Regions from separate parts of the Enterobacter sp. UPMP701 genome, predicted to be linked through region 1. Evidence: riboswitches for the same ligand, from Rfam matches in the RefSeq annotation. Region 1 holds a riboswitch; the other holds the start of a gene.
The links. Region 1 has a riboswitch for thiamine pyrophosphate ahead of thiB (thiamine ABC transporter substrate binding subunit). Riboswitches for the same ligand answer to the same signal wherever they lie in the genome.

Region 1 (5,017 bases):
AACGCTTCACGCGAATGGAAAAGGATCAACCCTGCGTAAAAAAGCACCCCGGCCGCCACGGCGACGATCATCATCCGGCGTTTTCCGAAGCGCTTAACGTAATACCCCGCCAGAATCATCGCCGGAATCTCCAGCCCGGCGGCGGTGCCCATCAGGATCCCCGCGAGCTTGTCCGGCAGACCCAGATCGCTGCTGATCCACAGCGGCATATCGATGATGTACATGGTGTTGCAGGTCCACATCAGCGTGGAGGCGATAAACAGCATCCGGACGTTCTTATCCTGCCAGCCGCTCACCTGGGTGATGGGCTTATCCGTCGTCTGCTCAACCCGGGCGACAGAGGGCAGCGCGAAGGCAATCAGCACCAGACTAATGACAAAAATCCCCGCAGCGATGGAAAACATGGTGGTAAAGCCGTAGTTCAGCGCCAGCATGAATGCCAGCGGCGGGCCAATGACCCACGCCAAAGAGAGCTGTGCGCGCATCACCGAGCTGAACATCACCACTTCCCGCGCCGAGTTATCGGCGTATTCACGGGCCAGCGCGAAGAGCTGCGGCATGGCGGTATTCGCGAGAGAGGCCAGCAGCACGCCGCAGGTGATGAGCGTCAGGTAGTGGCGGTTGAAGGCAAAGAGCAGCGCGTTGCCCACGGCCATCGCGCAGCAAAAGAGGATCAACTTACGGCGATCGCCCTGGCTGTCGGATCGTTTCGCCAGCGCGAGGCTGACCAGGATCCCGGCAATCGCGTTGACGGTGTAAAACAGCCCCACCCAAAACGGCTGCGCCCCCACCTCGCGGCTGAGAAACAGACTCAGCGTCGGTGCCTGAAGCGCCCCTGCCACGCCCATCATAAAGGCCACCAGCATAAAAGCGGCGTACACGCCGTTCAGGCGTCGCCCCATCGTCATCAACCACAGCATGCGCAAGTCCTTGTGAAAGCGAATCGAAATTGGGTGAAAGAATAAACGAAAAAAGCCAGCAAAAACATTTTGCTGGCGGGTGATAAACACCAATACTCAGTCACACATGATCGAGGCGAGTTAGCGGGAAGAGGTCGGTTTCGTAACGTCCCACTGCATCAGTTCTTCTAACGTTTTCAGCCGTTGCTCTGCACACTGGCGGGCCAGCCAGGACACTCCCTTTGTCGCTGAAAAGTACTGCTGATAAAACTGACGTGCGGTAGACCTCTTCATAATTTACCTCCTCGCTTCATCGGGAAGAATTATTGGCCTAATATAGGGATAAATAAATTGCTGGTTTTTTGTCAGGAGTTCCCCTTTTATGCCTTCTGGTCGTCTGCAACAACAATTTATCCGCCTCTGGCAGTGCTGCGAGGGGCAATCGCAGGAGACCACGCTGAACGAGCTGGCTGACCTGCTCAACTGTTCACGCCGACATATGCGCACGCTGCTCAACACCATGCAGCAGCAGGGCTGGCTGAACTGGGAAGCCGAAGCGGGACGCGGCAGGCGCTCGCGCCTGACCTTCCTCTATACCGGTCTGGCGCTGCAGCAGCAGCGGGCGGAAGATCTGCTTGAGCAGGATCGCATCGATCAGCTGGTACAGCTGGTGGGCGACAAAGCCGCCGTGCGCCAGATGCTGGTCTCGCACCTTGGGCGCAGCTTTCGCCAGGGTCGGCATATTCTGCGGGTGCTCTACTACCGTCCGATGAAAAATCTGTTGCCCGGCACGGCATTACGGCGTTCTGAAACCCACATGGCCCGACAAATTTTCAGCGGCCTGACGCGCATAAATGAGGAAAACGGGGAACTGGAAGCGGATATCGCCCACCACTGGCAGCAGCTTTCTCCCCTGCACTGGCGTTTCTTTTTACGCCCGGGCATTCACTTCCACCATGGCCGCGAGCTGGAAATGAGTGACGTCATCGCCTCTCTGGAACGCGCCCGCACGCTTCCGCTCTATTCGCACATCTCGCGGATCCACTCTCCCACGGCATGGACGCTGGATATTGAGCTGTCGCAGCAGGATAAGTGGCTTCCCTGGCTGCTGGGCTACGTGCCGTCGATGATTTTGCCCGGCGAGTGGGAATCAATGAACAATTTTGCCAGCCTGCCGATTGGCACCGGGCCTTACTCCGTGTCCCGCAATAACAGCAATCAGCTGAAAATCCGCGCGTTCGACGACTACTTTGGCTATCGGGCGCTGATCGACGAAGTGAACGTCTGGGTATTACCGGATCTCAATGAAGACCTGAGCTGCGGGCTGACGCTGGAAGGCCCCACCACGGGAGAAAAAGCCGTGGAAAGTCGCCTGGAGGAAGGATGCTATTATCTCCTGTTTGACCGCCGCACCAACCGTGGAGCAAATCAGGCCGTCCGCAAGTGGGTTAGCCACGTTTTGTCCCCTTCCAATCTGATTTACCATGCGGAAGAGCAGTACCAGACATACTGGTTCCCGGCGTACGGCCTGCTTCCGCGCTGGCACCACGCCCGCCCGGTGCACTGCGACAAACCCGCAGGACTGGAGTCCATCACCCTGACCTACTACCGCGAGCACGTAGAGCATCGGTTTATTGCCAGAATCATGACCCGACTGCTGGCGGCCGAGGGGGTCACGCTGGAGGTCAACGAAGTCGACTATGACGAATGGCACCAGGGGGATATCACCAGTGATATCTGGCTCAACAGCGCCAACTTTACCCTGCCGCTCGATTTCTCGCTCTTCTCGCACCTTTACGAAGTCCCGCTGATCCAGCACTGCATCGATCGAGACTGGCAGCAGGATGCCGCCCAATGGCGGGCGGGCGAGATGAATCTGGCTGTCTGGTGCCAGCAGCTGATGGCGGAGCAGGCAATCGTTCCGCTGATCCACCACTGGCTGATGATTCAGGGCCAGCGCAGTATGCGCGGCCTGCGGATGAACACCCTGGGCTGGTTTGATTTTAAATCCGCCTGGTTTGCACCGCCGGAGCCATAACGCTTTCGTAATATTCACCAAATCATTACAATACTGCCGTTCTCAACGGGGTGCTGCATCAATGATGTGCGCTGAGATAATACCCGTCGAACCTGATCCGGATAACGCCGGCGAAGGGATTTGAGGCTGTCGCTCAAAATCCTTTGCCACTCAACCCTGAGGTGCAAAGTGTTAAAAAACGTTCTTCCCCTGCTGGCGCTGGTTGCACTGCCTGTTTTCGCTAAGCCCGTCCTGACGGTCTACACCTACGACTCCTTCTCTGCCGACTGGGGCCCTGGCCCGGTAGTCAAAAAAGCCTTTGAAGCCGACTGCAACTGCGAGCTGAAGTTCGTGGCGCTGGAAGATGGCGTGTCGCTGCTCAACCGCCTACGCATGGAAGGGAAAAACAGCAAGGCCGACGTGGTGCTTGGGCTGGATAACAACCTGCTGGAAGCCGCGACGCAAACCAAATTGTTTACCAAAAGCGGCGTGGCGGCAGATGCCGTTAACGTGCCGGGCGGCTGGAAAAACGACACCTTTGTGCCGTTCGATTACGGCTACTTTGCTTTTGTTTACGACAAAAACAAGCTGAAAAACCCGCCGAAGAGCCTGAAAGAGCTGGTCGAAAGTGACCAGAAGTGGCGCGTGATTTATGAAGATCCGCGTACCAGCACGCCGGGCCTGGGCCTGCTGCTGTGGATGCAAAAGGTCTACGGGGATAAAGCGCCGGAAGCGTGGCAGAAGCTGGCCGCCAAAACCGTTACCGTCACCAAAGGCTGGAGCGAAGCCTACGGCCTGTTCCTGAAAGGCGAAAGCGATCTGGTGCTGAGCTACACCACCTCTCCGGCCTACCACATTATCGCCGAGAAGAAAGATAACTATGCTGCCGCGAATTTCGCTGAAGGGCACTATCTGCAGGTGGAAGTGGCTGCCCGCACCGCCGCCAGCAAGCAGCCGGAGCTGGCCGAGAAGTTCCTGAAATTTATGGTTTCACCAGCGTTCCAGAACGCCATTCCCGCGGGCAACTGGATGTATCCGGTCACCAGCGTTGCGCTGCCCGCAGGTTTCGAGCAGTTGACCAAACCAACCACCTCGCTGGAGTTTACGCCGCAGCAGGTCGCCGCGCAGCGTTCAGCATGGGTAAGTGAATGGCAACGCGCCGTCAGCCGTTGATTCCCGGCTGGTTACTTCCCGGGCTGCTCGCCGCCGTATTGATGGTGGCGGTCAGCATGGGGGCTTTTCTTGCATTGTGGTTCAACGCGCCAGAGAGTGACCTGCTCGCACTCTGGCACGACAGCTATCTCTGGCATGTTATCCGGTTCTCCTTCTGGCAGGCGTTCCTCTCCGCGCTGCTGTCGACGATCCCGGCTGTTTTCCTTGCGCGGGCGCTGTATCGCAGACGTTTTCCCGGCAGGCAGGCGCTGCTGCGCCTGTGCGCCATGACGCTGATCCTGCCCGTGCTGGTGGCCGTTTTTGGCATCCTGAGCGTCTACGGTCGCCAGGGCTGGCTGGCCTCGCTCTTTGCGTCTTCAGGCCTGGAATGGACCTTCTCTCCCTACGGGCTGAAGGGCATTCTGCTGGCGCACGTCTTTTTCAATATGCCGATGGCGACGCGTCTCTTTTTGCAGGCGCTGGAGAATATCCCCGGCGAGCAGCGCCAGATTGCCGCCCAGCTCGGCATGCGCGGCTGGTCATTCTTCCGCTTTGTCGAATGGCCGTGGCTGCGCCGCCAGATTGCTCCGGTTGCCGCGCTGATCTTTATGCTCTGCTTTGCCAGCTTTGCCACCGTGCTCTCTCTCGGCGGCGGACCGCAGGCTACTACCATCGAGCTGGCAATCTATCAGGCTTTAAGTTACGACTACGATCCGGGCCGCGCCGCGCTGCTGGCGATGGTGCAGATGGCGTGCTGCCTTGTGCTGGTGTTGCTGAGCCAGCGACTGAGCAAAGCGATTCCCGCAGGAAGCAACAGCATTACAGGCTGGCGCGATCCGCAGGACAGCCTGCACAGCCGCGTCTCGGATTTTGTGCTGATCGCGCTGGCGCTCCTGCTTCTGCTGCCGCCGCTGCTGGCCGTTATCGTTGATGGTCTGAATATGAACGT
Region 2 (5,017 bases), on a different contig from region 1:
ACTGTAATGCGATGGAGGTCATTCTGCAGTGGGATTGCGCTAACAGCAGCGCGGAGCAGTACGGCATTCGTCTTGGCGACGGATTACGCCTCTACGTGGATGCGCAGATGCAGCGCCTGGTGCTGGAGCGTCACTATCCGCAATATGGCTTGTGTGGGACCCGAAGCGTCGCGCTTAACCTGAACGACACGCTAAGCCTGCGCCTGTTCTTTGACTGCTCGTCTGTGGAGGTGTTTGTCAATGAGGGCGAGGCGTGCCTCAGCAGCCGTATATATCCTGATGCCGAGTGCCGCGAGCTGGCGTTGTTTGCCTGGGCGGGGAGCGCGTCGCTTATTGATGCCGGGGCGTGGCAGCTAGAGTAATATGTTAAGGCCTGCAAATGAAAAAGGCGACAGGTGTCGCCTTTGTTTTCTATTTAATCTTTGTTGCGTAGCCTACAAACTTTCCTTCTTTACTCACCGCTAATTTGCCTTTAGCGGGATAGTAAATGAAGGTGTATAGCCCTTGGGAATACACTTTTGCCTGAGGTTCGTTTTCATCCAGCGCGCCCAATACACCATCGACATCCAATATCTCACCTTTAATCGTGATCTTCATTCCTTCCCATTTAAAGGCGTAAACCGTTTTAGCTGCCTGAGCATGTTGTTTCGCGTCTTTTTTAGCCCAGATCCCCGTGCCCGCAGCGGCATCACGCGCGTTCGCCCATGCTGCATTTTGTGCAGCTTCATTGTAAGCATTCTGGCGATTTTGTTCGGCCAGGTAGCAGGTATCATTGCTGATACCCTGTCGCTCACATTCGGCCATGCGCTGAGCAGGTGACGTACACGCAGAAAGCAGGATGGTAGCACCAGTTATTAATACTGCTAAGAGTGACTTTATCATTACGATGATACCTTAGATGACATATATTCGATAAAAGAAGGTTTAATTGCCGCAAATATAATAAGCCTGATACATAATACCTAACCATGCGCCAACGATAATAAGTATCAGGTACAATATTACAGAGATAAGAATGTATTTTGTCATGCTGGTTATTTATTAAAAGCCGATCCCTACGCCGACTGAAGCTCCCATGTTATTTGCTGTGTCATCAGAGAAGCTCACTTTACCAACCATATGTTCGTTAAAGTTAACCGACGCCCCAACTGCTAAAGCGCTTTCACCGTTGTAAGTCGCGCCGCCAGCCGAGAACATCACGCGCTGATTCGTTTGCACCTGAGGTAAACCGGCCATCGCCATCGCGCCACTGATACCTGCGTTTGCTTCTTTCTTATTATTATCGACTTCCTCACGTAGCGATCTAAATTGCTGGTTAGTGTTGTTATTCAGAGCCTGTAATGTCTGTTTGGTAGCCTGCAGTTTCTCAGCCTCGGCAGTAATAGCCTGGCTATTAGTTGCGACTTTAGCTTGCGTTGCCGTATCTACCTGCGTTCGTGTCACGGTGGTCATCACGCCATTTTTTCCATCTTGGCCATCTTTACCATTCGCTCCGTCACGTCCGTTAATTCCAGCAACGCCTTGTGCGCCTGTATCGCCTTTATCACCTTTAGCGCCATCTTTTCCATCTACGCCGTTAGTTGGTTTTGGTGCATTCTCAAGAGCTAAGAGGCGGCTATCTTGCACAGCGTTAACTGTTTCAATATGAGTAATTGCAGTTCCGTTAGTAAGCACGCCTTTTAACGCCACATCACCTTTTGTATTAGCAGTGTCAGCAAGAGCGCCTGCTAATTTAGCTTCCTGATCTACCTGAGAAACAGTCGTTTGAAGAGAGGAAATATCAGAGGTGTTAGTGCTGATATTATTTTTACTTACGTTGATCTCGTCTTGCATGCGGTCACGATCGCCCTGCAAGTTATAGATTTGCCCGTCTTGTGTTGCGTTTTCAGCTTTCATATTATCCAGATTATAAGCGGTATTATTAGTTCCCTGAATCTGAATGAAAGTACCTGAGTTGGTTACGTTATCGTTAAGGTCGACGTTTACATCAGCAGCTTTAGTTACATTCATAGAACAAGTCAAAATAACACCCGATACAAAAGCAGTAACGGCATTTTTAGCAACTTTCATTTTAAAAGCACTCATCATTTAAAAAGTAAAAATGGGTAAGGCTAGCTATCCTGGCGTGTTGATGTAACGTCTGGTTACGCCTGATTAAAATAACGGGGTTACGTAGAATTTTGAATAAATCACTTAATTCGTAACGTGCAGTAACTATCAATTAATGCGAGCATTTAGATATTGATCTAAATCATAAATGACATGAATAGCCAAAGTGACTTTTTACGGGGGTGATGCAAAATATCTCAATGTTTACATTAACTTATAAGGTGTGCAGCCTAATACCTGTTTCGTGGTAACACCTTGATTGAGAGGCTAAATGTTTAACGGGGTTAAACGGTTTGGAACTCACTTTATATTTCATTCGAAATGATATTCAATGATTAATGAAGCATAAAATAGACTAACTGAAAACGAAAAAAATTATGTTAGTAGAGCTATTTCTTAAACGCTGAAAAAGTCGGTGTTTTTTGGACGTAATGGAAATGTTATAGAGAATGGTGTTGATTCAAAGGAGTGGCATAATAGTCCTGTAATTATCGCTGCTAGCCTTATCTTTTGCACCTGTTCTGCATGAAGAAGCGATCCCCGAAAGGGCGCTTGCGTCAGCATGAAACTTGCCCTAATCTGGCAAAATGTAAGCTAATACTTACCATATGACTCGGGGTGCCCTTCTTCGTTGAAGGCTGAGAAATACCCGTATTACCTGATCTGGATAATGCCAGCGTAGGGAAGTCAGATGCCTTCCCGGTCATCGCTTCTTCACGCAAGGCAGGAGCGAACCCATGCAGCCTGACCTGCTCGATTTACACGTTTTACAACACTTCCGAACCCGTTCTCCGCTGACCCACTGCATGACCAACGACGTCGTACAGACCTTTACGGCCAACGTTTTGCTGGCACTGGGGGCATCCCCGGCGATGGTGATTGACGCAGAAGAGGCTGAACATTTCGCTTCGATCGCCGATGCGCTGCTGATTAACGTCGGCACGCTGACCTCGCCGCGCGCACAGGCGATGCGTCGGGCAATAGAAAGCGCGGTGGCGGCAGGGAAGCCCTGGACGCTGGACCCGGTTGCGGTGGGTTCCCTGACGTTCCGCACCCGTTTTTGCCATCAAATCCTGGCTCTGAAACCGGCCGCCATTCGCGGTAATGCCTCCGAAATCCTGGCCCTTGTCGGTATGAGTGCGGGCGGGCGCGGCGTCGATACGACCGACAACGCCGCCAGCGCGTTGCCAGCCGCTCAGGTATTGGCCCGCCAGACCCATGCCATTGTGGTCGTCACCGGCGAGGTGGACTACATCACTGACGGAGAGCGGACCCAAACGGTAACGGGCGGAGACCCGTTAATGACCCGCGTGGTAGGAACCGGGTGTGCGCTTTCTGCCGTTGTGGCGGCGAGCTGCTCGCTGCCGGGCGACCGGCTGGATAACATTGCCGCGGCCTGCGGATGGATGAAACGTGCCGGAACGGTAGCCGTGACAGCCTCTCGTGGACCAGGCAGTTTTGCCAGCGCGTTTCTGGATGCGCTCTACGCGCTGGAGGAACAGGCATGAAGCGAATTAACGCCCTGACCATTGCCGGTACCGACCCCAGCGGCGGCGCGGGCATCCAGGCCGATCTGAAAACCTTCTCCGCGCTGGGTGCCTATGGCTGCTCGGTGATCACCGCCCTGGTGGCACAAAACACGCACGGGGTGCAGTCGGTCTACCGTATCGAGCCGGATTTTGTTGCCGCGCAGCTGGATTCGGTGTTCAGCGACGTCCGAATCGATACCACCAAGATCGGCATGCTGGCTGAGACGGACATTGTGGAGGCGGTGGCCGAGCGCCTTAAACGCTATCAGGTGCAAAACGTGGTGCTGGATACCGTCATGCTGGCAAAAAGCGGCGATCCGCTGCTCTCCGCCTCGGCCGTGGCGACGCTGCGTCATAAGCTGCTGCCGCAGGTGGCGCTCATCACGCCCAATCTGCCGGAAGCCGCCGCGCTGTTAGGCACCTCGCACGCAAAAACTGAACGTGAAATGAAGGAGCAGGGGAAAGCGCTGCTGGCGATGGGCTGCGGTGCGGTGCTGATGAAAGGCGGGCATCTGGATGATGCTGAAAGTCCGGACTGGCTTTTCACCCGTGACGGCGAACAGCGTTTTACGGCCCCGCGCGTGCAGACCAAAAACACCCACGGCACGGGGTGCACTCTCTCTTCCGCGCTGGCGGCGCTGCGCCCGCGGCATGACTTCTGGGCCGATACGGTGCGCGAAGCGAAAATCTGGCTCTCGGCCGCACTTGCCAAAGCCGATACTCTGGAGGTGGGTCACGGTATTGGGCCGGTTCACCATTTTCATGAATGGTGGTAAGCCTTATACTGGCAGGAAACACCACGCCTGAGAAAAACAGAGATGGAACAAGCGCATACCCGGTTAATCGCCCAACTGAATGAACGGATCGCCGCGCCGGACAACACGCCGCTGTACCTGAAATTTGCCGAAACGGTTAAAAACGCGGTTCGCAGCGGCGTGCTGGAGCACGGGAATATCCTTCCCGGCGAGCGCGATTTAAGCCAGTTAACCGGGGTGTCGCGCATTACCGTGCGGAAAGCGATGCAGGCGCTGGAGTCTGAAGGCGTGGTGACGCGGGCCCGGGGCTACGGGACGCAAATCAACAACATCTTTGAATATTCGCTCAAGGCGGCGCGCGGGTTCTCACAGCAGGTAGTGCTGCGCGGCCAAAAGCCCAATACGCTTTGGGTCAACAAACGGGTGGTGAAGTGCCCGGATGAGGTGGCCAATCACCTTTCACTTCCCCCGGAGAGCGAGGTTTTCTTGCTTAAACGCATTCGCTACGTTGACGACGACGCGGTGTCTATTGAAGAGTCCTGGGTGCCGGTCGGGCTCATTCCCGATCCGGATGCGATTGGTATTTCGCTGTACGACTATTTCCGCAGCCAGAATATCTTCCCC

Region 2: linked by a shared signal. The riboswitch ahead of thiM (hydroxyethylthiazole kinase) and the one ahead of thiB (thiamine ABC transporter substrate binding subunit) in region 1 are both predicted to bind thiamine pyrophosphate.

Annotation. Positions count from the first base shown of each region.
Region 1 is NZ_JBSKJN010000009.1:58,771-63,787, forward strand. Features, by position in the region: gene ACWKXT_RS17755 (sugar efflux transporter) at 1-920, opposite strand, end outside; gene sgrT (glucose uptake inhibitor SgrT) at 1,041-1,193, opposite strand; gene sgrR (HTH-type transcriptional regulator SgrR) at 1,282-2,937, shown strand; TPP riboswitch at 2,974-3,074, shown strand; gene thiB (thiamine ABC transporter substrate binding subunit) at 3,106-4,089, shown strand; gene thiP (thiamine/thiamine pyrophosphate ABC transporter permease ThiP) at 4,065-5,017, shown strand, end outside.
Region 2 is NZ_JBSKJN010000003.1:136,044-141,060, forward strand. Features, by position in the region: gene ACWKXT_RS09290 (glycoside hydrolase family 32 protein) at 1-362, shown strand, start outside; gene ACWKXT_RS09295 (hypothetical protein) at 412-882, opposite strand; gene ACWKXT_RS09300 (YadA-like family protein) at 1,042-2,070, opposite strand; TPP riboswitch at 2,714-2,811, shown strand; gene thiM (hydroxyethylthiazole kinase) at 2,847-3,617, shown strand; gene thiD (bifunctional hydroxymethylpyrimidine kinase/phosphomethylpyrimidine kinase) at 3,614-4,414, shown strand; gene ACWKXT_RS09315 (GntR family transcriptional regulator) at 4,457-5,017, shown strand, end outside.